One region of the Flintibacter sp. HCN-6482 genome, then DNA from elsewhere that is predicted to be linked to it. Evidence: predicted binding sites of a transcription regulator. Region 1 holds the regulator's gene; each other region holds the start of a gene.
What was found. Region 1 encodes Rex, which represses fermentation and respiration genes when NADH is low (regulators of the CRP and FNR family bind a similar motif). Its sites were predicted from a motif close to ATTGTTAANNNNTTAACAAT; they were not measured.
Positions count from the first base shown of each region.

Region 2: WKS99_RS09940 (acetyl-CoA C-acetyltransferase) is a predicted target of Rex. The motif match lies at 5,939-5,958, and genes of this name have one in related genera.
Region 3: gap (type I glyceraldehyde-3-phosphate dehydrogenase) is a predicted target of Rex. The motif match lies at 4,706-4,725, and genes of this name have one in related genera.

Region 1 covers NZ_JBBKBK010000002.1:786,340-794,005, reverse strand. Annotated here, with positions in the region: gene WKS99_RS08925 (DUF2812 domain-containing protein) at 1-597, opposite strand, end outside; gene WKS99_RS08920 (PadR family transcriptional regulator) at 707-1,018, opposite strand; gene WKS99_RS08915 (sigma-E processing peptidase SpoIIGA) at 1,232-2,113, shown strand; gene sigE (RNA polymerase sporulation sigma factor SigE) at 2,110-2,838, shown strand; gene WKS99_RS08905 (alanine/glycine:cation symporter family protein) at 3,040-4,494, shown strand; gene WKS99_RS08900 (redox-sensing transcriptional repressor Rex) at 4,666-5,334, shown strand; gene WKS99_RS08895 (S-layer homology domain-containing protein) at 5,331-6,437, shown strand; gene WKS99_RS08890 (hypothetical protein) at 6,530-6,685, shown strand; gene rsxC (electron transport complex subunit RsxC) at 7,126-7,666, shown strand, end outside.
Region 2 covers NZ_JBBKBK010000003.1:70,551-78,216, reverse strand. Annotated here, with positions in the region: gene WKS99_RS09965 (sodium/glutamate symporter) at 1-1,360, shown strand, start outside; gene spoIIP (stage II sporulation protein P) at 1,575-2,744, shown strand; gene WKS99_RS09955 (hypothetical protein) at 2,814-2,990, shown strand; gene tadA (tRNA adenosine(34) deaminase TadA) at 2,980-3,423, shown strand; gene WKS99_RS09945 (hypothetical protein) at 3,884-4,102, shown strand; gene WKS99_RS09940 (acetyl-CoA C-acetyltransferase) at 4,496-5,752, opposite strand; gene WKS99_RS09935 (hypothetical protein) at 6,000-7,666, opposite strand, start outside.
Region 3 covers NZ_JBBKBK010000003.1:84,208-91,873, forward strand. Annotated here, with positions in the region: gene WKS99_RS09990 (ABC transporter ATP-binding protein) at 1-395, opposite strand, end outside; gene WKS99_RS09995 (BMP family ABC transporter substrate-binding protein) at 608-1,918, opposite strand; gene WKS99_RS10000 (xanthine phosphoribosyltransferase) at 2,000-2,575, opposite strand; gene WKS99_RS10005 (hypothetical protein) at 3,006-3,482, shown strand; gene gap (type I glyceraldehyde-3-phosphate dehydrogenase) at 3,529-4,548, opposite strand; gene WKS99_RS10015 (dicarboxylate/amino acid:cation symporter) at 4,863-6,107, opposite strand; gene WKS99_RS10020 (ParB/RepB/Spo0J family partition protein) at 6,501-7,310, shown strand; gene WKS99_RS10025 (ParA family protein) at 7,533-7,666, shown strand, end outside.

The DNA of each region.
Region 1 (7,666 bases):
AGGGGAGAGAGGCAGACCCTTTTGACTCCGCCGGTGGAGCCGCCAGAGGGTGAACAGGCCGAGCAGATAGGCCAGGTCCACCAGCAGAAGGCCCAGCAGGGCCAGCAGCCAGGGGAGGGGGCCGTCCGCCAGCGCCTCCGCCCAGAAGTAGCGGAGATCGGACAGAGAAAAGGCGTTGGAAAAAGGATATAGGAATTTGTATAACAGAAAATTGACGATTGCCAAACCTATGCCGCCCAACAGCTTCTGCTTGAAAAAGCGGCGGATGGCGTAGTCCAGCACATCGGGGTCTGTGTGGGCCTGGGCCGCCCGGTCGGCGGTGGCGAACACAAAGAAGTTTTTACGGAAGATGCCCAGATAGCTCCAGCCCGCCGCCCGGAACAGGTCAGTCAACTCCGGGTCCTCCTGGTCTGTCTTGTTGTGGGCGGGCTCCAGATGGAAGCGGAGGGGAGCGGGCTCCTGTCGGGCAAAGAGGGTCAGAGGGCCCGCCGTACAGTCAAACACCAGACCCTTGCCAGCCATTTTTTCCAGCCAGATTTCCAGCGCCGGGATATCATATCCACCCACGGGGCAAAGGCGAAAGACAGTGCCGCTCATGTTCTTCTCCTTTCTGATTCAACCAATATGTCTGCGTACAGGTCCAGCCAGCGCTCCAGCCCTTTGAAGTCGTACAGGCCGCAGGGAAGATGCTTCTTGATGCGCTTATTCATCGTTCTTCCTCCTCTCCGTCCAGAACACAGGCCCGAAGCCGGTCCAGCTCCTCATGATAGGCCTGCCGCCCCTGATCTGTCAGCCGGTAGGTGCGCTTTCGTCCATCGACCTCCGTTTCCTGAATAAAGCCCTCGTCCTGAAATTTAGCCAGCAGGGTATACAGCGTGCCGGGACCCAGCCGTACTCTGCCGCGGGTACGGCGCTCGACAAATTCAGTGATCTCGGTCCCGCACATATCCCGGCGGAGAAATGACATCAGGACATAAAACATGGGTTCGGTCAGAGGGCCTCTTTCCTTACCGGCCACAGTAACATCCCCTCTCAATATTGAAATGCGATATCGACTATCGATATTATATGGGAAAAGAAGAAAAATGTCAATGGGAGAGGGGAGGGAAAGACGGTTTTCCGCAAATTCTTTCAACCGAAATCTGACCGGTTTTTTCCGGTCAAGCACCTATAATAGAGTCTGTCGCCCGCCTTTGGACAGGCGGAACTGGAGAGAGGGGAGCGGTCCGGCGTGACGGTCATCTATGTGGATACCCTGTTTCTGCTCAATGGGATCATTGACTATCTGCTGCTGCTGGCCGCCGCCCGCCTAGCGGGGGAGCCACTGCGTCGGCTGCGCTTCGGAGCGGCGGCCGCTCTGGGTGGAGCCTATGCTGTGGCCATCTTTCTGCCGGGCATGGCGTTTCTGGCAGGTCCCTGGTGTAAGTTGGCCTCCTGCGTTTTGATGCTGGTGGTGGCCTACGGCGGGAGCCGGAGGCTACTCCGCCAGGGGCTCATCTTTGTGGCTCTGGCCTGCGCGTTGGGAGGTGGAGTAGTGGCCATCGGGCTGCTGGACGGCCGGAGCCTGAGTTTGGGGAGCGGAGTGTTTTATTCCTCCCTGGACCTGAAGATGGTGCTCCTCTCTGCTGCGGTCTGCTATGTGGTCCTCACAGCTGTCTTTCAACGAATTGGCAGGCATAATTCCTTGACAGGAGAACTCCTTCAGGCGAAACTGCGGCTTGGGAAACGGACGGCGGAGTTCACCGCCCTGGTGGATACTGGGAATACCCTGACAGACCCGGTGTCGGGACGGCCTGTGATGGTGGCGGAGGGAGACAGTGTGTCCGGTCTGTTTCCAGAGTGCCGCAGGCCGCGGGCGGCCGACCTTATGGATCCAGCCGGTGCTATGGCCAGGCTTGGAACCGGGGAGTGGAAGGGACGTTTTCGCCTGTTACCCTACCGTGCGGTAGGGGTGGACAGAGGACTGCTGTTGGCCTTGAAGGTGGACAGCCTGAATCTGGGTGGAAAGGAGCGTGGGCCGCTTCTGGTGGCCCTGTCCCCCACTCCTGTGTCAGACGGAGGAGGGTACCGGGCTTTGATCGGGCCCCTGGATGGAAAGGACGAGTGCACATGAGCATGAGAGAGATTATTTGGAAACTGCGGGACCGTTTGGAAAGCCTGCTGACTAGTCTGGGGCTGTCCCTGCCCGGCAAGGTGATGTATATAGGGGGGAGCGACACCCTGCCCGCCCCCTTGGAAAGAGAGGCGGAGGCGGAGCTCATCGCCCGGCTGGAGCGGGGAGACCGGGGGGCGAGAGACCTGCTCATTGAGCACAATCTCCGGCTGGTGGCCTATATCGCCCGCCGGTTTGAGAATACCGGCATCAATATTGAGGACCTCATCTCCATTGGGACCATTGGGCTCATTAAGGCGGTGGGCACCTACCAGCCGGCCAAAAGCATCAAATTGGCAACTTATGCCAGCCGCTGCATTGAAAATGAAATCCTGATGTATTTGAGAAAGACAGCGAATCAGAAGACAGAGCTGTCCTTTGACGAGCCCTTGAATACCGACTGGGACGGAAACGAGCTGCTGCTGTCCGACATTCTGGGGACCGATGGGGACCTGGTCATGCGGCCCATCGAGGCGGACGTGGACCGCCAGCTGCTGCGCCAGGCCATGGACCGGCTGGAGCCCCGGGAGAGGCAGATTATTACCATGCGCTTTGGGCTGGACGGCCGCCCAGAGCGGACACAGAAGGAGGTGGCGGACCAGCTGGGCATCTCACAGTCCTATATCTCACGGCTGGAGAAGCGGATCATCGCCCGGCTGAAGAAGGAGATCGTCCGCATGATGTGAGGGCAAACTGTACAGAAGCTGGCTGCTTATCGTTGACCATTTTTATAAATTGTGAAAAACCTCTGGTAAAAGTCGGAGAGATGTGGTATAGTAAGGCCGAGAAATATCCCAGGAGATCTGAGGGGCGGAAGACTTTGATTTCCTGGGATATGTTCTGCTTCGCGCAAATTATGACAGGAAGAGAGAAAGGGAGATGTCGTTATGTATGATGCGTTCGCGGGCTTAATCAGTCAGATCAGCGGTTTCATGTACAGTTACCTGTTGATCGTCATGCTGCTGGGCGTAGGCCTGTACTTCACCTTCCGGAGCAAGTTTGTCCAGCTGCGCCTGCTGCCGGAGTCGATTCGCGTGGTAGGAGAAAAGACGGGGGATCAGCACTCGGTTTCCGCATTTGAGGCGCTGATGGTATCCACAGCCAGCCGCGTGGGTACCGGAAATATTGTAGGTGTGGCCAATGCCATCGCCATCGGCGGCTATGGCGCCGTGTTCTGGATGTGGCTGATCGCCATTGTGGGAGGCGCGACTGCCTTTGTAGAGAGCACGCTGGCCCAGATCTATAAGAAAAAGGACCCGGAGGGCGGCAGCTATGGTGGTCCGTCCTACTACATTCAGGCGGCTCTTAAGAGCCGGGTGCTGGGCGTTGTCTTCGCCATCGCCCTCATCGCCACCTATGCCGGTGGTTTCAATATGCTGGCCTCCTACAACCTGATTAGCAGCTTTACCAGCTATGACTTCTACGCCAGTGCCGGCACCTTTACCCTGGGCGGCAAAGAGTACAGCGTTGTGGCCGTGGTGGGCGGCGTGATCCTGGCCATCCTGGTGGCCATCTGTGTACTGGGCGGCGGCAAGCGGATCGTCAAGGTTACCGGCGTTTTGGTCCCTGTCATGGGTGTGTTGTATATCCTGATGGCCCTGGTGGTCATGGTGATGAATCTGAATATGATCCCCAGTGTCCTGGGCCGCATTTTCAGCGAGGCATTTGATTTCGGAGCCATGTTCGGCGGTGCCGTGGGCTTTGGTTCCTCGGCCATCATGCAGGGCATTAAGCGTGGCCTGTACTCCAACGAGGCCGGTGTGGGTTCCGCCCCCAACGCCGCCGCGGCCGCTGACGTATCCCACCCCGTCAAGCAGGGATTGGTCCAGATGCTGTCCGTCTTTATTGACACCATCCTGGTCTGTACCGCCACGGCCATGATGTGCCTGTGTACCGGCATCGATATCAAGGGCGGACTGGAGGGTGCGCCCCTGGTCCAGGCGTCTCTGGCTACTACCTTCGGCGCGGTAGGCCCCTACTTTATCACCTTTGCGCTGCTGCTCTTCGCTTTCACTACCCTGCTGGGCAACTTGTTCTACTGTGAGGGCTGTTTGAACTACATCGCTAACCGCAAGCTGGGAAGCGTGCCGATGACTGTGTTCCGGCTTATCGCTTGCGGGCTGGTTTTTGTAGGGGCCCAGTTGTCCTTTGGCTTGGTCTGGGACCTGGCCGATGTGCTCATGGGCATTATGGCCATCATCAACCTGCCGGTCATTGTCATTTTGGGCCGTACAGCTATGCGGGCCCTTCAGGACTACATGGAACAGCGCAGGGCGGGCAAGAACCCTGTATTCAAAGCCTCCAGCATCGGCCTGAAGGAAAAAACTGATTTTTGGAACTGAATCTGGCAGGCTTTCTGCCAATAAAAGGCCCAGGGACGACGAATCGTCCCTGGGTCTTTTGAGTCGTAAAAGGATTTGACACAAGGGGGGGCAATCAGGTAAACTATATAAAAACATCATATCCAGTGGCCTCCGCTGTATAGGGGAGGTTGTGCAGATGAGGCGAAAGCTATGAAACGAAATACCCGAGTATCAACGGCGGTGATACGCCGCCTGCCCAGATACTACCGACAGCTCTCAGAGCTTCAGGAGTCCGGCGTTGTCCGGATATCCTCCAATGCCTTAGGGAAATCCATGGGACTGACCGCTTCTCAAATCCGCCAAGATTTGTTCTGCTTCGGTGGTTTTGGGCAGCAGGGCTATGGATATAAGGTGGACAGCCTGAAAGAGGAGATCGGTGATATTTTGGGCATTAATCAGGGCCATACCATTGTGGTGCTGGGGACCGGCAACCTAGGCCGGGCTATCATAGAAAATTTTAAATTTTCCAGTAACGGCTTTCAGCTTTTGGCCGCTTTTGACGTAAATGAGCGGGTGGTGGGGACCAGAATCGCTGGGGTGCCTGTCTATCATGCGGATTCCCTGGAGGCCTTTTTGGGGGAAAACCAAGTGAGCGTAGGCCTGCTGACAGTGCCCATCGCCGCTGCCCAGGAGATGGGGGACCGGCTGGTGGCCGCCGGAGTTCGCGGCATCTGGAATTTTACAAACTATGAGATATCCTGTGTTCGGGATGATGTGGTGGTGGAATCGGTCCATTTTTCTGACAGCCTTTTGGCTCTGAGCTACATGATTACCCAGCGGGAGGATCGGGAGGAAGAGAAGAAGGGGGAGCCACAATGAGAAGGCCTGTGATCGGCCTGCTGTGCGGTGTGATGCTGCTGGGTATGCTGGCCTGCGGCGCTTATGCCCTTTCGGGGGGCGACAGCCTGATCAGCCTCAGCTATCTGACCGGGACTTTTGTGCCAAAGGCTGTGTCTACTGGAAACGAAGCTGCGGAAAAAGCCTTACAGGGCACTTACGAGGAGAGCAAAAAAGGCCTCGATAACCTGCATCAGGGCTATCTGGCGCAACTGGCCGGCGAAGAGAGCGGCGCATACAGCGCCACGCTCCAGGCCAGAGATTGGTCGGATGGCGATGAGATGACACTGACCACTGGGGCTGGAGTCATGTTGATGAACGGAGCCGCCTCCGTTTCTCACGACGGGGCTTTCATAGATGTGACAGACGGAATAGAGCTGGCCTCCGGGGCCCGCCTGACCTCCGGACACCGCTACCTGGTGGGAGAGAATACTGTGGCCAGTGTAACGGTCCTGTCCGGGGCGGCCCAGTTGGGGCTCCAGGGCGTCTATGCCCTGGAAGACGGCAGAGAGGATCCGACGCCCTTCTATGATGTGTGCCAGACGGATTGGTACTACGCTCCCGTAGATTATGTGTACCGAAACACACTGTTTTCTGGGATGGACGAGCACCACTTTGGACCGAGTTCAGCTATGAACCGAGCTATGCTGATGACGGTGCTCTACCAGATGGCTGGAGCGCCGAAAGAGGAACTGGAGCGCGCCAGTGTCACCTTTGCCGACGTGCCGGAGAGTGCCTGGTATGCCCCTTATGTGAAGTGGGGCGCGGAGCAGGGAATTACAGCTGGAACAGGAGCAGACACCTTCAGCCCGGAGCAGCAAGTGACCCGCCAGCAGGTGGCGGCGCTGCTGTACAGCTTCACCACGAGTTACCTTGGGCTGGAAGCGGCTGAGGGGGCCGACCTGTCCGGGTATCAGGACCTGGGGCAGGCCAGCGACTGGGCTCATAATGCCCTGTCCTGGGCTGTGGCGGAGGGAATCATCAGCAGTTCTTCTGCCGACAGCCTGACGCTCAGTCCACAAAAGAGCGCTAACCGGGCTGAAGTGGCCACGATGCTGCGTGCCTTCGCGGAAAAAATTATCTGACATAGGCAGAACCCATCCGCCCCCTCCGCATATGATGAGATTGAGAGCGGCAAACAGCCCCTCTCAGAACTTCATATCAGGAGGTACTTCAAATGGGGTGCTGCAATAACGGTTGGGGCGGCGGAGGCTGCCTGTGGATCATCATTCTGATCATCATCCTGTTCTGCTGCGGCGGCTGGGGCAATAGCTGTGGCTGCAACAATGGCTGTGGCTGTAACAATAACAACGGCTGCGGCTGTGGCTGCTGACCAGGCGATCCAGATTGATCGGGAGGCGCGGACCTGAGAGGGCCCGCGCCTTTTTTATGGTCAACGCGGACAAGCCTGTGCCTGGGGTGCGGCTATGGAAGAGAAGGAAATGCCGGTGGGGTGAAATCCTTTGGGAGAGGGGGAAGAATGCTCGGGAAACAGGTCGTTTTTTTCGAAATCAATCTTGCAATTTTTCCATAAAAGGTGTATGATAAAGCCCGCAAGCAGAACCGACGGACTTGTTTTACAGGAGAAACGGGGTCCGGCGGGTTTTGTCGTGCGTCCGCTGAACTCGGACGCCGCGGGGCATGGGTATGATAGAGGGGCGGGGTCCCCCAGTGGTTTCCAGTTCCTGTCAGGAGGGAAGAGGGGGACCGTATAAAATGCGTGTCCAGGCTCCACAGTTCCAGCGATTGCAGTATAGGGAGGTCGAAATCTGAATGAGTAAATTTCTCAAACGTTCCGCGCAAGGTGCGGGAGTCCCTCATGAAAAAAGGACTTCCAACCTTGAAACGGTAGTGATGCCGCTGCCGTCTAAGATCGTTCTGTCCATGGGACAGCACATTGGCGCTCCGGCTGCCCCCGCCGTGGCCAAGGGCGATCAGGTGTATGTAGGTACCGTGGTAGGCAAGGCCGGAGGCTTCGTGTCCAGCGACATCCACTCCGGCGTATCCGGCACCGTGGACAGCATCGTCACCATTACCGCTCCCAATGGCGCGGCCCAGACCGCCGTGGTCATCATTCCAGACGGGGAGCAGAAGGTGGACCCCGCCGTGGCGCCCCCGGTGGTGACAGACCTAAAGTCTTTCCAGGACGCCATCCGGGCCAGTGGCCTGGTTGGACTGGGCGGAGCCGGCTTCCCCACTGCGGTCAAGCTGGCGCCTAAGAATCTGGATGAGATCGACACTCTGGTGATCAATGGCGCTGAGTGTGAGCCGTACATCACTTCTGACAACCGCTGCCTGATCGAGGACACCCACT
Region 2 (7,666 bases), on a different contig from region 1:
CGATATTTCGATCATGGGCGCACTGCTACTGATTGGTGAATTTCTGCGTGCCAAGGTAAAACTGATTCAAAAGGTGCTGATTCCTCCCGCGGTTATCGCTGGTTTTCTGGCTCTTCTGTTCGGTCCACAAAGTCCTGTGGAGCAGCTGAAGATCCTGCCTCTGTCTACCTCATTCGGGACCTATGCCAGCGTGCTGATCGTGGTGATCTTTGCCGCCACCCCCATCGGGGACAAGCCCCAGAAAGGGGCCGCGTCGGGCCCCAAGATCAGCGGTATGTTCTTTAACGTGTCGGGTATTGCCGTACTGCAGTACGCCGTAGGCATGCTGGTCACACTGGTGCTGCTGGTCAAACTCTATCCCACTCTGGACGAGAACTTTGGTCTGATGATGGCTACTGGCTTCTACGGCGGCCATGGCACCGCTGCGGCGGTAGGCTCCGCTCTGAGTGAGCTGGGCGTGCCTAACATGACGGATCTGGGCAACACCTGCGCCACCATTGGCATCGTAGGCGGCATCATTAGCGGCATGATCATTATCAACTGGGGCACCCGTAAGGGCTACACCCACTACGTGGAGAATCCCAAGGAGCTCCCTCAGGAAATGCGTACCGGCCTGGTCCCTGCCAATAAGCAGAAGTCTTCTTCGAAAGGCACCGTAGCCTCCATCTGCCTGGATCCTCTGGGCTTCCATCTGGGTATTGTGATGCTGGCCTGCTGGGTGGGCTATATCGCCTCTAAGTGGTTTGCCAACTGGACGCTGGCTACCTTTGATTTCAAGATCTCTATTCCTGAGTTCTGCCTGTCTCTCATTGCCGGAATCATCCTCAATGGCTTTCTGAACAAGACGGGTGCGGATCAGTATGTGGACCGGGGTACGGTACAGCGTATCCAGGGCACCGCCACCGACTTCCTGATGATTTCCGGTATCGGCTCGCTGAACCTCAGTGTCGTAATGGAATTTGCGGTTCCCCTCATCGTGGTGTGCGCCGCTGGCTTCCTCATCAACTGGTTCTGGTTCATCATCGTGGGCGGAAAATCCTCCGACGAGGATTGGTTCGAGCGCAACATGATGGTCTGGGGTCACGCCACCGGCGTGGCGGCCACCGGCGTGCTGCTGCAGCGCGTGGTTGACCCGGAACTGAAGAGCCGCGGTATTGAGGACTCCGGCATCGCCGATGTGTTCAACCGTCCCATCATCATTGGCCTTCAGGTAATTCCTCCCATTCTTATCGTCAACATGGGTACGACCGGAAGCTGGATCGTCACTGGCGCTTGCTTTGCCATTGTGGCTGTTATGTGGATCTTCGCCTACTTCACTAAGGGCTGGGTCCCCGGACGTCGTCTGAAGACATATCGATAATTTACCCATTTTTCATCTTCTTCTACATACACCGTCTCTTGGTCCTCCCCAGAGAGCCAGGAGGCGGTGTGTGCCGCTATATACCCAGATCGGAGTGCCCCATATACCAGCCAGGTCTTTTCTGCCCAGGAAATAGGGGGGCAGAAAGTCATATAGGAGCTGGCTCCCGCATATCTTCCTGATACGAACCATACAGAGGATAAGGGGTGGTAATGTGGATAAGAGAGATCAAATCGGACGGGCCCTGCGCCGTGGAGTGGCCCTGGGGCTTGTGTTGGTGGCCTGCTGGGGGCTGTCCCTGATGGCCGATTTATCCGGGGTAAAGGAACGGCTGGCCGCGCTGGGGCAGGAGCCCGGCCTGTCCGTGTCCCTGTTGTCCAGCCAGCTGGGGGAGCTGCCCCGGCAGACCGCTTCCGCAGAGCTGACCGGATGGGGCAGGCTGCTGTTGAGTCACAGCGCCCTGCTGGCTGCCGGAGAGGAAGCGGTAGCGGAAGTCCGAGATGGGGCCGACCCGATGGAGGATTTGGGCTCAAAGGAAGAATTGGTGGATGAGGAGGAGCAGGGGGAACCCGACCTGAAGCCTCCCACAGAGGACGAGGGCATCCTGGAGATGACGGCGAAGGGCAAAGAGGGGGGGAAGTACCTCCACGACCAGGGAGTTTATGTCTATGACCGGACCGACCTGGGGCTGGACGCCTCGGTGCTGGGGGAGGGCACGGTGGACGTTCCACTGGGAGAGGGACCGCAGATCCTGATCCTGCACACCCATGGCAGTGAGGCATACTCCCAGTCGGACGGGAGGTCCTATGAGGAGAGCGATCCCTACCGGACCACCGACTGTAACCACAACATGGTCCGGGTGGGGGAGGAGATGGCCACGGTTTTTCGGGCCCACGGCCTTCAGGTGGTCCATGATACCAACCTCTATGACTATCCGGCCTATAATGGGGCCTATGACCGGTCCAAGGCGGCGGTGGAGCAGTGGCTGAAGCAGTATCCCACCATCAAAGTGGTGCTGGATGTCCACCGGGACGCCCTGGTGGGAAACGAGGGGGAGATCTATAAGCTGGTTTCAGAGGAGGCCGGGGAGAAGGTGGCCCAGGTCATGCTGGTGGTGGGCACCGACGGCTCTGGCGCCGCCCACCCCCGCTGGAGGGACAATTTGGCCTTTGGAATCAAGCTGCAAAAAAACCTGGTCACAGGGTACTCCAGCCTGGCCCGGCCCATCGTCCTGCGCAACAGCCGGTATAACCAGCAGCTCTCGCCCGGCTACCTCCTGGTGGAGGTGGGAGGCCATGGAAATACTCTCACCGAGGCCCTGGCCGGGGCCCGCCTGTGGGCGGACAACGTGGCCCGCACCCTGCTGGCCATGAAGGAGGGGTAGGAAGTCCAAGAAAAGAGCGGTTGCGAAAACCACCCCCCTGGTGTAAACTGGGGAAAAGGGGTGAAACGGATGAAGCAATACGAATATAAAATAGCTGATATCAGGGTATCTATGGGGTTTGACGAGAAGAAAAAGGTGAGAGAAGCGGAGGAGCAGTGGAATGCGCTGGGCCGGGCAGGCTGGCAGTTTTGCGCACAGGTGAATGGGGGACTGGTGTTCATGCGGGAGATTCAGGATGAATCATGAACAGTATATGCGCCGGGCTCTGGAGCTGGCGATGGAGGCCCAGGCAGAGGGGGATGTGCCCGTAGGCTGTGTTATTGTTCGGGACGGAGAAATCGTTGGCGAGGGGCGCAACCGGCGGGAGGAACGGGGAGACGCCACCGCCCACGCGGAGCTGGAGGCCATACGGGACGCATGCGCCAGGACCGGAAGCTGGCGTCTTCACGGCTGTACCCTCTATGTAACGTTGGAGCCATGCCCCATGTGCGCCGGAGGGATCATCAACGCCCGCATTGACCGAATCTACTACGGAGCGGGAGATGAGAAGGCGGGCTGCTGCGGCTCGGTTCTCAATCTGTTCGAGGAACGCTTCAACCACCATCCCCGCATCTATCGGGGTCCCCTGCGGGAGGAGTGTGAAGCGGTCCTTCAGAAGTTTTTTGAGGCGCTGCGCTGAAAAGATTTAAAGGTTTTGTAACAACTGCGGATAACTTTTGTAATAACCCTTGGGTATACTGATACTCGCAAGGCAAGAGCATCTTTTCATTCTATCCTCCAATTTTTTTTGGAAGACCGGCGGTTTGACCGCTGGTCTTTCCCCCTTTTTGGGCAAAATTTTTGGATCCAGGAGAGATTTAAAACTTATGTAACAACTTGCGTTGGAATTGTTAATAAGTTTCTCTTATCATAAAATCTGCAAGAGACAGTTCGTTTCATTTTGATCCTCTTTTTCAACGGAAGCCCCCGGACGCCTTGGAGCAGGCGTCCGGGGGCTTTCGTCAGCGGCCCCGCAGAAAAAGAAAAGGCAGGCCTGTTCCAACTACAGGCCTGCCTTTTGATTTTTATGGGGAGGGGATACTTGTGTCAGCATTTCCCTGAACTTTCTTTTTCCGCATCAGCAGCAGGGTCATCAGCCCATGAAACAGCTTGCTTACAGGCAGCAGCAGGGAAATAAAGGTTACCTCCCCAAAATAGAAAAACCGCCACCACAGAAACCCCGCGGCCGCGAAGAAGCATACCGCATTACAGACAACGGAATTTTCCGCTGGCCGTATGGAGCACAGCGCCGTCCGGCCCAGGACCAGCAGCAATACAAGGATAAAGGCGGCAATGCCGGTCCCAAGGTCAAGGAGTAGGTATACAAGCTGATAGGTGCTCTGTGCCTTTTCCTGAAAGCCGGAGCAAGCCACATGACTCAGGAAAATAACAAGAAAAATGCCGCAGTAATAGAGAAGCTGTTTCTATATCTTGTTCATCTGTTTCCTCCCTCGATCATTGGATGGACCCTTTGACCGATTTGTTTCACTCTGCCTTTGAGTACCTTATTTTTCCCCTTGTTTCAATCTATCACCAGAATTTTCGTAAAAAAGACGAAAAGGCCCAAGGACCTCGGAAATTCCCGCTTTCTTGGGGGGAGACTCACAGGACAAAAGGAGCGGAGCCCTGGGGATGTCCCGGAGCTCCGCTCGATACTATATTGTGATCCTTCCAAAATCACAGGCCGCTTTTCCAAAGGGGAGAAGAGAAAATCAGCACTTCTCAAAGATGGTGGCAACGCCCTGGCCGCCGCCGATGCACAGGGTGGCAAGGCCCTTCTTGGCGTCGTCGCGCTTCTGCATCTCATGGAGCAGAGTGACAATAATGCGCGCGCCGGAGGCTCCCACGGGGTGACCCAGAGCGATAGCGCCGCCGTTGACGTTGACCTTGCTCATGTCGAAGCCCAGCTCGCGGGCCACGGCGATGGACTGGGCGGCAAAGGCCTCGTTGGCCTCCACCAAATCCATGTCCTCGATTTTCAGGCCGGCCTTGGCCATGGCCTGACGGGAGGCGGGCACGGGGCCCACGCCCATGATCTTGGGATCCACGCCGCCCTGGCCCCAGGAGACCAGCTTGGCCATGGGCTTCAGGCCGTACTTCTCCACGGCCTCGCCGGAGGCCAGGATGATAGCGGCGGCGCCGTCGTTGATGCCGGAGGCGTTGGCGGCGGTGACGCGCTGCTGGCCCTTGTCAGCGGACTCCTTGATGCCGGTGGGCTCGAAGGTGTGCTCCACGGCGGGGGCGGGGGATTCAGGCCCCACAGGGAAGGCGCCCTTCAGCTTGGAGATACCCTCGGCGGTGACGCCGGCGCGGGGGAACTCGTCCACTTTAAACTCCACCATCTGCTTCTTCTGCTTGACCATCACGGGGACGATCTCGTCGTCAAAGCGGCCGGAGTTGATGGCGGCCTCAGCCTTGTTCTGGGAGGAGGCGGCAAACTCGTCCAGTTCCTGGCGAGTGATGCCCCACACGTCGCAGATGTTCTCGGCGGTGGTACCCATGTGGTAGTTATTAAAGGCATCCCACAGGCCATCCTTGATCATGGTGTCTACCACCTTCTTGTCACCCATGCGGGCGCCCCAGCGCTCGGCAGGCAGGGCGTAGGGGGCGGCGGACATATTCTCGGTGCCGCCGGCCACAATGATGTCGGCGTCGCCGGCCATGATGGTACGGGCGGCCTCGATGACGGACTTCATACCGGAGCCGCACACCATGCCCACGGTGTAGGCGGGGACGGAGGTGGGCACACCGGCCTTGATGGCAGCCTGACGGGCCACATTCTGGCCCAGGCCAGCGGTGAGGATGCAGCCAAACATGACTTCGTCCACCTGCTCAGGCTTGACGCCGGCGCGGGACAGGGCCTCCTTGATGACGGTAGCGCCCAGATCAGCGGCGGGGATATCCTTCAGGGAGCCGCCGAAGGAGCCGATGGCGGTGCGGCAGCAGTTGACAACGTAGATGTCTTTCATAGCTTCTGTTACCTCCAAAATTTATTTGGCGTCCAGAGGGACGCCCACGATTTCCGCTCTTGTTCTGATTATATCGGAGGAAAGGGGAAAAAGCAATCAATTTTTCTGTCCAAGGGTGCCTCTTTCCTGCCTGTGATTGACAAAATCGCAAAAATTATATCAGCGGAAGGGCAAAAATTATGTAATATAGTGAATTTTTTAACAAAATCCCCCGGCTCTATTTTAAGCCGGGGGAGGGAAGAAGGCTTCAGTCCGCAAGGACGGCCTCCTGGTAGGGGGCCGCCACAGAGGTATCTCCGGTAGAAACGCTTCCGACAGCCGTTTCCTCATCGTGGAGGACCAGCTCATACTGGGAGCCCAGGCCGCTGAACGTCCGAAGCCATTCCAGTGTTCGGCTGGCGTTGGGCGTCAGGGTGATGCTGAGGGAGGAGGAATAAGTCTGGCCGACGGGACTGCTCTCTGCGGCGGGGGCATACTGGCCGCCGCGGCCGAGCTGCTCCTCAAGGGGCAGCTCCCATTGGAAACGCAGGTCGGTGCGGTAGGTGTTTCGCAACCGCTCCTCGTCGCTGAAGAGATAGCGTACGCCGATGCTCCCATCAGCAAAGTCAGCCTTGACCGCTTCCCACAGGCCCTCCAGGTCCTCCCCGGCGGCGCCGTCCAGATACAGGGTGCTCCGATCTTCCCCCTCCGGGGACAGGGAATTGGGCAGCATCCGGACATCGGTGAGATAGGCCTCCACCAGCCGGCCCTGTTCCTCGAAAGAGGCAAAATTATACACCATGGAGATCAGGCCGCGGTTCTGGATCAACTGGTCGGCCAGCTGAGTGACAGAGCCCTCCTTGTCCAACTCATCCAGGAAGATGGGGACGCTGGAATATTCACGGGACAGGGTGGACCCATCCTTCAGCGTATAGGTCACATAGAAAAAGATGTAGTCATCACCGTATATGCTGTAATTGTCAGCTCCATTCCGGTCCCTCTCATTGATGATGGCCTGGTGGAGGTCCAAGACCTGCTGGATCTGGCCGGGCTCGGTGATCTGGGACAGATGGAAGCCGCTGATATCCATGGGGTATCCCATGTCTGCCGATAGATTGATGGAAGCGACTTGGCCGGCATCGGGAATCCGGCTCTCCACGCCAAAGAGATCATAGACACAGGCGGCGCATAACAGAGCCATGGCGGCCGCCACCGCCGCGCAGCCTTTCCAGGCGTTTAGCACCCGGAAGGATTTTTTTAGCAGCATCTCGGCGGTAAAATAGCCCGCTACGGTCCAAAACAGCACACAGGCGGTGAGGAATACGGCGTCTGCCTGCCAGCCCAAAAAAGTGCTGGTAAAGGTGCCAAAGCACAGTCCGGCGCAGAAGGAGACCCCATATTTAAAAATAGGCCGGACCAGGGGGATGGACACTACATCCCCGGCGGATTCCACATGACGGTGGCGGTAGACCAGCAGGGCTAAAAGGGCAAAAACCAGTCCGGCCACGGCGTAGATGGCCACGGTGGAGGGGGAGGCGAGACCCCACTCCCTAGTCACAGCGACCCCGCTCTCCCCCGTCTGGACCACATTCCAGTTACAGGCCTGGGACAGCAGATAGACGGGGGTACACCACTCTACCAGTCTGCCCCCCACCCAGCCCCGGCCGGGGAAGCCGTAGAAAAAGCGGTTCATCAGCTCCGCCAGCAGGGTGGAGATCACCATGACCAGAAAATTCAGAATGACATAGAAGGCGGGCAGGGCCAGGATGTGGCCGGTAAACATGGCGCAGAAGGCGGCAAAGGAGAAGAAAAACAGAGCGGTGCCGCTCTGAACCAGCAGCCAGACAGCCAGGGCGGCCAGCGCCTCTCCCCAGCACTCCATAGGCAGAAAGGCCAGTTCGGCGGCCGCCGTCACCAGAGCCACCGCCAGATGGG
Region 3 (7,666 bases), on a different contig from region 1:
ATGTCAAAGCCGAATTTTTTGGCCATCTCCCCGATCTCTCCGTACCGAGCCCTGTTTAGCCCGATACCGGCCCTCTCCTTGCCCATCCAGATGTTATCGGCCGCGGAGAACACATCCACCAGCTTGAAGTGCTGATGGACCATACCAATGCCCAGCCGCTTAGAATCCTCCGGGGAGTTAATGGCCACAGGTATCCCGTCCATCAGGATCTGGCCCCGGTCAGGCTGGTAAATACCAGACAGCATATTCATCAGGGTGGTCTTGCCCGATCCGTTTTCCCCCAGCAGGGCCAGAATCTCCCCCTGGCGCAGGGTCAGATCTACGTCCTTGTTGGCCACCACACTGCCAAAGGTCTTGGTGATGCCCTTCATTTCAATGACATATTCCGACGCCATGGAACCACGCTCCCTCTTTTGTACTACAAATTGTTATCTTTCTCTCTTATATTACATATCGTATCCAGGCAATCCAATACCGCTGGCCTGTGCTCCCTGGGCCGGAGGTTCCGGACCAGGGAGCACAGGCCAAGGGCCATAAGCTCTAAAAACCGGGCCGGCCGGTGGCCGGCCCGGTTTTTCGGGTCTTAGGGGATATTCGTTCAAAAAGCTCAGGCCACTACGACACCCTTGACAAAGTAGTTCATAGTGCCGGTGATGACGCCGTCCTCCACAGACTCGCCGCCGGCGGGCACGATCTCGGTGTTGGCGGGAACCACCACCTGGCCGTCCTTGGTCTCGTCCCGGTCGCTGGTGACCAGAGCGTCGTCATACTGCTCCACGGCGGCCTTACCGTCAGCGACTGTGACCTTCAGCTTTACGCCGGAGAACACGTCCCAAGCGCCGGAGACGATAAGCTCACGGACCTGGTCAATGGCGTCCTGGGTGCCGGCAGCACAGTTGTCACTCAGAGGGGACACATCTACAAAGCCTTCAGCCAGACCGCCGTACCAAGCTTCGCCGCCCATCTTCTCCACGAACTGGGAAGCATCGCCTTCACAGGCCATGGCAGTCTCGATTGCCAGCTTGTAGTAGACATCCCAGTTCCACACAGGGGCAGTCAGGTGGGCGTTGGGGGCGTCCTTGGTCATGTCGGAGTTGTAACCGCAGCCAAACACGCCGGCCTTCTCCGCGGCCAGCTGAGGCTGGGCAGAGTCACAGTGCTGGGCGATGACACCGCAGTTGTAGCTGTTAATCAGCTCCTCGGCAAAGGCGTACTCGTTGACCTCGTCGAACCAGTTGCCCAGCTCCTTCACATAGACAGTGGCGTCGGGGTTGACGGCCTGGACACCCAGGGCAAAGCCGTTAATGCCGGAGCAGGTCTCAGCGTACTCAGTGCCGTAGGCGGACACATAGCCCACATTGTTATTGTTGGTCTCCAGGCTCTTCAGGCCAGCGGCAATACCGGCCAGGTAGCGCGCCTGATAGATACGGCCAAAGTAGTTGTTGTAGTTGTTGGGGTTGCTCATATAGCCAGTGGCGTGAGAGAAGATCACATCGGGATACTCCTCAGCCTTGTCGGCCATGGCATTCAGATAGCCGAAGGAGATGCCGAAGATGATGTCGCAGTCCTCGCCCACCAGGGTATCCACGGCGGTGGCCACGTTCTCATAGTCCTCGGTGATCTCGTCCTGGATGATGAGCTGGGTGTCGGGGTCCATGCCCAGGGCCTCCATGGCCTTGGTAATGCCGTTGTGGTGGGCATAGGTGTAGCCGGCGGTGTCGTTCTTGCTGTTGATGTAGATAGCGCCCACCTTAAAGTCGCTGACGTCGGTGGTCTGGGAGCCGCCAGCCTGGCTGCTGCTGGTGTTGGACTGGTTGTTTCCGCTGGTGGCACTGTTGCCGCCGTCGCCGCTGTTGCCGCAGGCGGCCAGGGACAGGACCATGGCCATTGCCATAGCCGCCGCAAGGATCTTCTTCATCGTTGTGTTATCCTCCTTAGTTTTTGGTTGCTCTTTTCATTCCTCGGATGGTACATATATTAAAACCGGATGGCTCCGGCTTTAATCCGCGAACTCCACACCGTTTTCCTCACTCATAGCCTTGACTCTGGCCAGGGACTCCACCCGCACGCCCTGGGCGCGGAGCCGGTCTCCACCGGGCTGGAACGCCTTTTCAATGACGATCCCCGCCCCGGCCAGCTGTGCCCCGGACTGCGCCACTATGTCGATCAGTCCCTCCAGGGCGGCACCGTTGGCCAAAAAGTCGTCAACGATAAGCACCTTGTCCTGGGGGCCCAGAAACTTTTTGGACACGATGACCTGATAGATCCGGCCGTGAGTAAAAGACTCCACCTGGGTGGCAAAGACCTCGCCGTCAATATTTTTGGTCTGGGTCTTTTTGGCAAAAATCACCGGACAGTGAAAAAACTGCGCCGTGATACAAGCGATCCCGATGCCGGAGGCCTCGATGGTCAAAATCTTGTTCACGCCGCAGTTGGCGAACCGGCGCTGGAATTCTTTGCCAATCTCCTCAAAAAGGGCAATATCCATCTGATGGTTCAGAAAACTGTCCACCTTCAGCACATCGTTCCCCTTCACGATCCCGTCCTGACGGATCCGCTGCTTGAGAAGCTCCATTTCCAGTCCCCGTCCTTTCCTCGAAAATGACAGTGGCCCGAAAATACGGGCCACGCTACTTCTTGATATACATTCATTCTACAAAAAATTTTCGTCCCCTGCAATCCCTTTTTTAAATTTTTTCTCTTGCGCCTTCCACAATTTTTTCTCTGTTTCTCCCCAGCTTTCGTCCTTTTTCACCAACCACGCCTTCTTTTGCCCCGACTGTCCCGTTCCACAGGAGAAAACGGGGCAATACGGTACCGCTTGAAATACAGGCTGACAAAGTTTCAGCCGACATAACCAAGTGCAGCATCTTTTTTCAGTCGGTAATCCTGCACAATTTTTTTTAAAATCTTCTTGATATTTAATGCAACCTGAACTATAATAAAACTATACACAGCCCCTTTCACCCCAGTCTATTTTATTTAAAGTATAGGAGGAAACGTCCATGGGTTATCCGAAAACTGGAAATGAGGTTTATGTCAGCTTTTCCCTGTCAAATACAATGTTCTCCGGCATTGGCAAAGGGACCATTACCAGAGAACTGGTATCGGTAGATTATCTAAAGGACCTATTCCAAAAATACGGGGTCATCGTATCGGCCAAGCCGGAACAGCGCCGGCTGCTGGAACTGGTGAACGAGGCCTACGGCCTGGGTCTGGAGATTCCTGACACCCTGAAGCTGGCCCGCCTGTCTGAAAAGAACCGCCGTCTGGTCCTCATTTCCGTCCAGGGCCTGAAGCGAGTCAACGGCTCCCTCCTCCCCTCTTATAGCGAGGAGGAATTCCAGGAGGCCACTTTTGAGTTTGTCAAATACTATGTCCAAAGCCGGCACTACGACGATCTGGTGGCGGAGAACAACAAGCTGAAAAGCGACTTGGAATCTGAGATTGCCTGGCGTACCAGAACGACCGCTGACGAGTAAAACAAAAAAGAGCCGCCTGCTGGTTTCCCGGCAGACGGCTCTCCTTTTAGGAACGGTCCACGCGGTACATATGGGAAATCAGGTCCAGCACTTTATTGGAGTACCCCCACTCGTTATCATACCAAGCGATCAGCTTGACAAAGCGGTCATCCAGCATGATACCCGCGGTTTCGTCCAAAATGGAGGTGTGGGGATTGCCAATGATATCGGAGGACACGATCTGATCTCTGGTATAGGATAGGATTCCCTTCATGGGGCCCTGGGCGGCCACATGGACAGCATGGCATATATCCTCATAGGTGGTGGGTGTCACCAGGCGGGCGGTCAGGTCCACCACGGATACATCATTGGTCGGGACACGGAAGGACATCCCGGTCATTTTGCCCTTCAGCTCCGGAATGACCAGGCCCACCGCCTTGGCCGCCCCGGTCGTGGAGGGAATGATGTTGCCAATGACAGAGCGGCCTGTCCTCCAATCACGCCCCGCTCTGGCGTCTACCGCCTTCTGCTTGGCTGTAGAGGCATGGATGGTGGACATAAGGGCCTGCTCTATCCCAAAATTGTCCTGGATGACCTTAGTCAGAGGCGCCAGACAATTTGTCGTGCAGGAGGCGTTGGATACTACATCCATATCCGCGCTATAATTCCAGTGGTTGACGCCCATGACAAAGGTGGGCGTCATTTCATCTTTGGCCGGAGCGGTAATGACCACTTTTTTTGCCCCGCCCTGAAAATGGAGGGAGGCCAGCTCTTGGGAGTTAAAGGCCCCGGTGGATTCTACGATGTACTGTGCGCCGCACTCGCTCCATGGGATCTGCCCCGCGTCGCTCTGACTGAATACCCGGATCCTGCGTCCGTTTACAATCAGGTCGCGGCCATCATGCTCCACCGTCCCCTGAAAGGTGTGAAACACTGAATCATACTTCACCATGTACTCCATGTAGTCCAGGTCAGCCTTACGCAAATTGATGCCGCACAGGTCAAAGTCGTCCCCTCGCTCCAAGATGATTCGGAGTACAACCCTTCCAATCCGTCCGAATCCATTGATCCCAACTGGAATACCCATTTTACATCATCCTCCATTTTACTTTTCAATAAATACTAAAAAATATATATTTAGTATAGCTTTCATTATATATCTCTTTTCTAATTTGTCTATATAATTAAATAAGTTTTTTCTAAATAAATATTTTTGTTGCTTAATTATATTATAAAATAACATAATTATTATTTAAATAAAAATCAAATTTTTTCTGGCTTGTTTAAAAAGTAAGAGGGAGCCTCTCCCAAAGGAGGGGCTCCCTCTTATTGTTCCATTGGCGCGCCAGCTTTGTGGATCGGGCGGCCCTCACCGCCTCTCCAGGCACAACGCGGAAAAAATCAGCGGACCACGCCCTGCGTCTTGGCAGTCTTACGGTCCTCCATCTTGGACACGATGACCGCACAAGCGGCATCGCCAGTGATGTTCACTGTAGTACGGCCCATATCGAAGATCCGGTCGATCCCGGCCACCAGAGCGATACCTTCGATGGGGATATTGACGCTCTGAAGAACCATGGCCAGCATGACCATGCCCGCCCCTGGTACGCCGGCGGTACCGATAGAGGCGAGGGTAGCGGTGAGCACTATGGTGACCATTTGTCCCAGGCTCAAATCAATGCCGAAGGCCGTGGCGATAAAGATGGCACAGACGCCCTGGTAGATGGCGGTACCGTCCATATTGATGGTGGCCCCCAGGGGCAGGACAAAGGAGGCCACCTCACGCCGGGCACCCAGCCGCTCGGAACACTCCAGCGTAAAGGGCAGCGTCCCTACTGAAGACGCGGAGGAAAAGGCCATCATCATAGCCGGGGCCATGTAAGCAAAGAATTTGAGAGGGGACACTCCGCCCAAGGTGCCCACGGTTAGGGAATAGACCAGGACGGCATGGAGGATATACCCCACATAGGCCACCAGCAGCACCGCCACTAGGGATGCTAGGATCTCCGGGCCGTTTTCCACGATGACCGGACAGATCAGGCAGGCGACACCAATGGGAGACAACTTGATAATCAGGTCCATAATCTTCATGGACACCTCATTGAAACTGTCCACAATCTGGGCGGCCACCAGCCCCTTCTCTCCGGCCAGCAGGATACCGAAGCCCAACAGCAAAGAAATGACGATGACCTGAAGCATAGAGGCATTGGCCAGCGGCGTGATTGGGTTGGCGGGGAAAATATCCACAATGACCGACATAATGCTTTTTCCCGCTGGGGGTTCATAGCTCAGGCCGCTGGTCTCCAAGGTCGTAAAGAGGCCGGCCCCCTTCGCCACGCTGGCCAGCGTTAGGGCCAGCACCACCGCAAAGGCTGTGGTACACATATAATATACCACTGTCTTGCCACCTACCGAACCCACGCGGCTGATGTCCTGCATCGAGATGACTCCGGCAGCGATAGAAAACAGGACGATAGGCACTACAATAAATTTCAGCAGGTTCAAAAAGATGTCGCCCCAGGGCTTGATATAGCCAATGGCGATCTGCCCTCCGTCAGGGACCGCCATCAGTATCAGGCCCGCGGCAATACCAGCCACTAAGCCGACAAAGATCCAAAAGGCAAGAGGCAGTTTTTTTGTTTTCATAATTCTCCTTCTCCTTCCCTATCTTCCCTTATACTTTCGCAAGGATTTTCCAGAAATAAAACGGCCGTAATCATACATACAACGGCATTGGACCCGGCCCTCTCCCTCTCTCCTTCCTCTTATTTCCCTCATCCCCGCTTTTTACAGCACTTTTTGTTCTGCTTTCATTATATACACCTCGCTTTGAATTTACAAGGTATTCTCTTCCTCTCCTTTTATAATTGTGCAAGTTTCCCATATCAATCATTCATTTTTTATCTATTCAGTCAGCCTTTGACCCTCCCTCTGAAATTTTTACGGATTTTTTTCTGCCCCTCTGTGTTTTCGACCTATTATTTACCATATTTTGGTAGAATATGGGTGTGAGAACTTGACAGAAAGGCGGTACCTATCATGCGGCTGCTGCCCAAAAAAGGTATATTCGACAGCGGGCGTGTCCTATTCCTCCCTGTGGACTCAATCCTTCCCAATCCTGACCAGCCCCGCACGTTGTTTTCCCAACGCGAACTAGAGGAACTGGCTGACTCCATCCAGTCTATGGGTATTTTACAGCCACTTACTGTGCGCCGCCGGGAGGGCGGCTGGGAGCTGGTGGCTGGCGAGCGGAGGCTGCGTGCGGCCAAGCTAGCCGGTCTGCGGGAAGTGCCCTGCCTATCCATCCAGACAGACGGTCAGTCCTCCTCCCTGCTGGCCCTGGTGGAGAATCTCCAGCGGCGTGACCTGGATTTTTGGGAGGAGGCTCTCGCCCTGCGTAAACTCATTGACACCTATCACATCTCCCAGGATGAAGCCGCCCGGCGTTTGGGTAAGAGCCAGTCCGCTGTGGCCAATAAGCTCCGGCTGCTGAAGCTGGACCCGGCGGTCCTCACAATCCTGCGGGAAGGTGGATGCACCGAGCGTCACGCTCGCGCCCTGCTCCGTCTGGAGGACCCGGCCCAGCAGCGGGAAGCGGCGCAGCAGGTGACCGAGCGTTCCCTGACCGTGGCCCAGACAGAGAGTATGGTGGAGGCCATGCTCTCCTCTCCCTCCTCCGGCCCTAAAAAGAAACCCACGTTTATTGTCAAGGATGTCCGGCTGTTTTTAAATACCATCAGCCGTAGTCTGGATCTGATGCGCTCTGCCGGCGTCAACGCCTGTTGCCGCAGAGAGGACACCGACGAGGAGATTTTACTTACCATTCACATTCCCCGAAGGGCCACATGACGCCCTCCCCCCTTTTTGCCCCGTGGGCTTTTGATCCTGAGCCCACGGGGTTTTTGCGCCCAGATGGCCCTGATGTTTCACGTGAAACATTAGGCACTCATTTTTTGTGGGAAAGGACAGAGAAAAAGCGGAAAAGCAGTTGAAATCCCGGTGCCCGATTGATATAATAAGATGCTGTACCGCCCCTTCGGGGGCATTTTCATCGCTGCTAAGGAGGCGCTCATGGCCAAGATCATCGCTGTCGTCAATCAAAAGGGTGGAGTAGGCAAGACGACCACCGCTGTCAACTTGTCCGCCGCCCTCCATGACCTGGGCAAGCGGGTGCTGCTATGCGACTTCGATCCCCAGGCCAACTC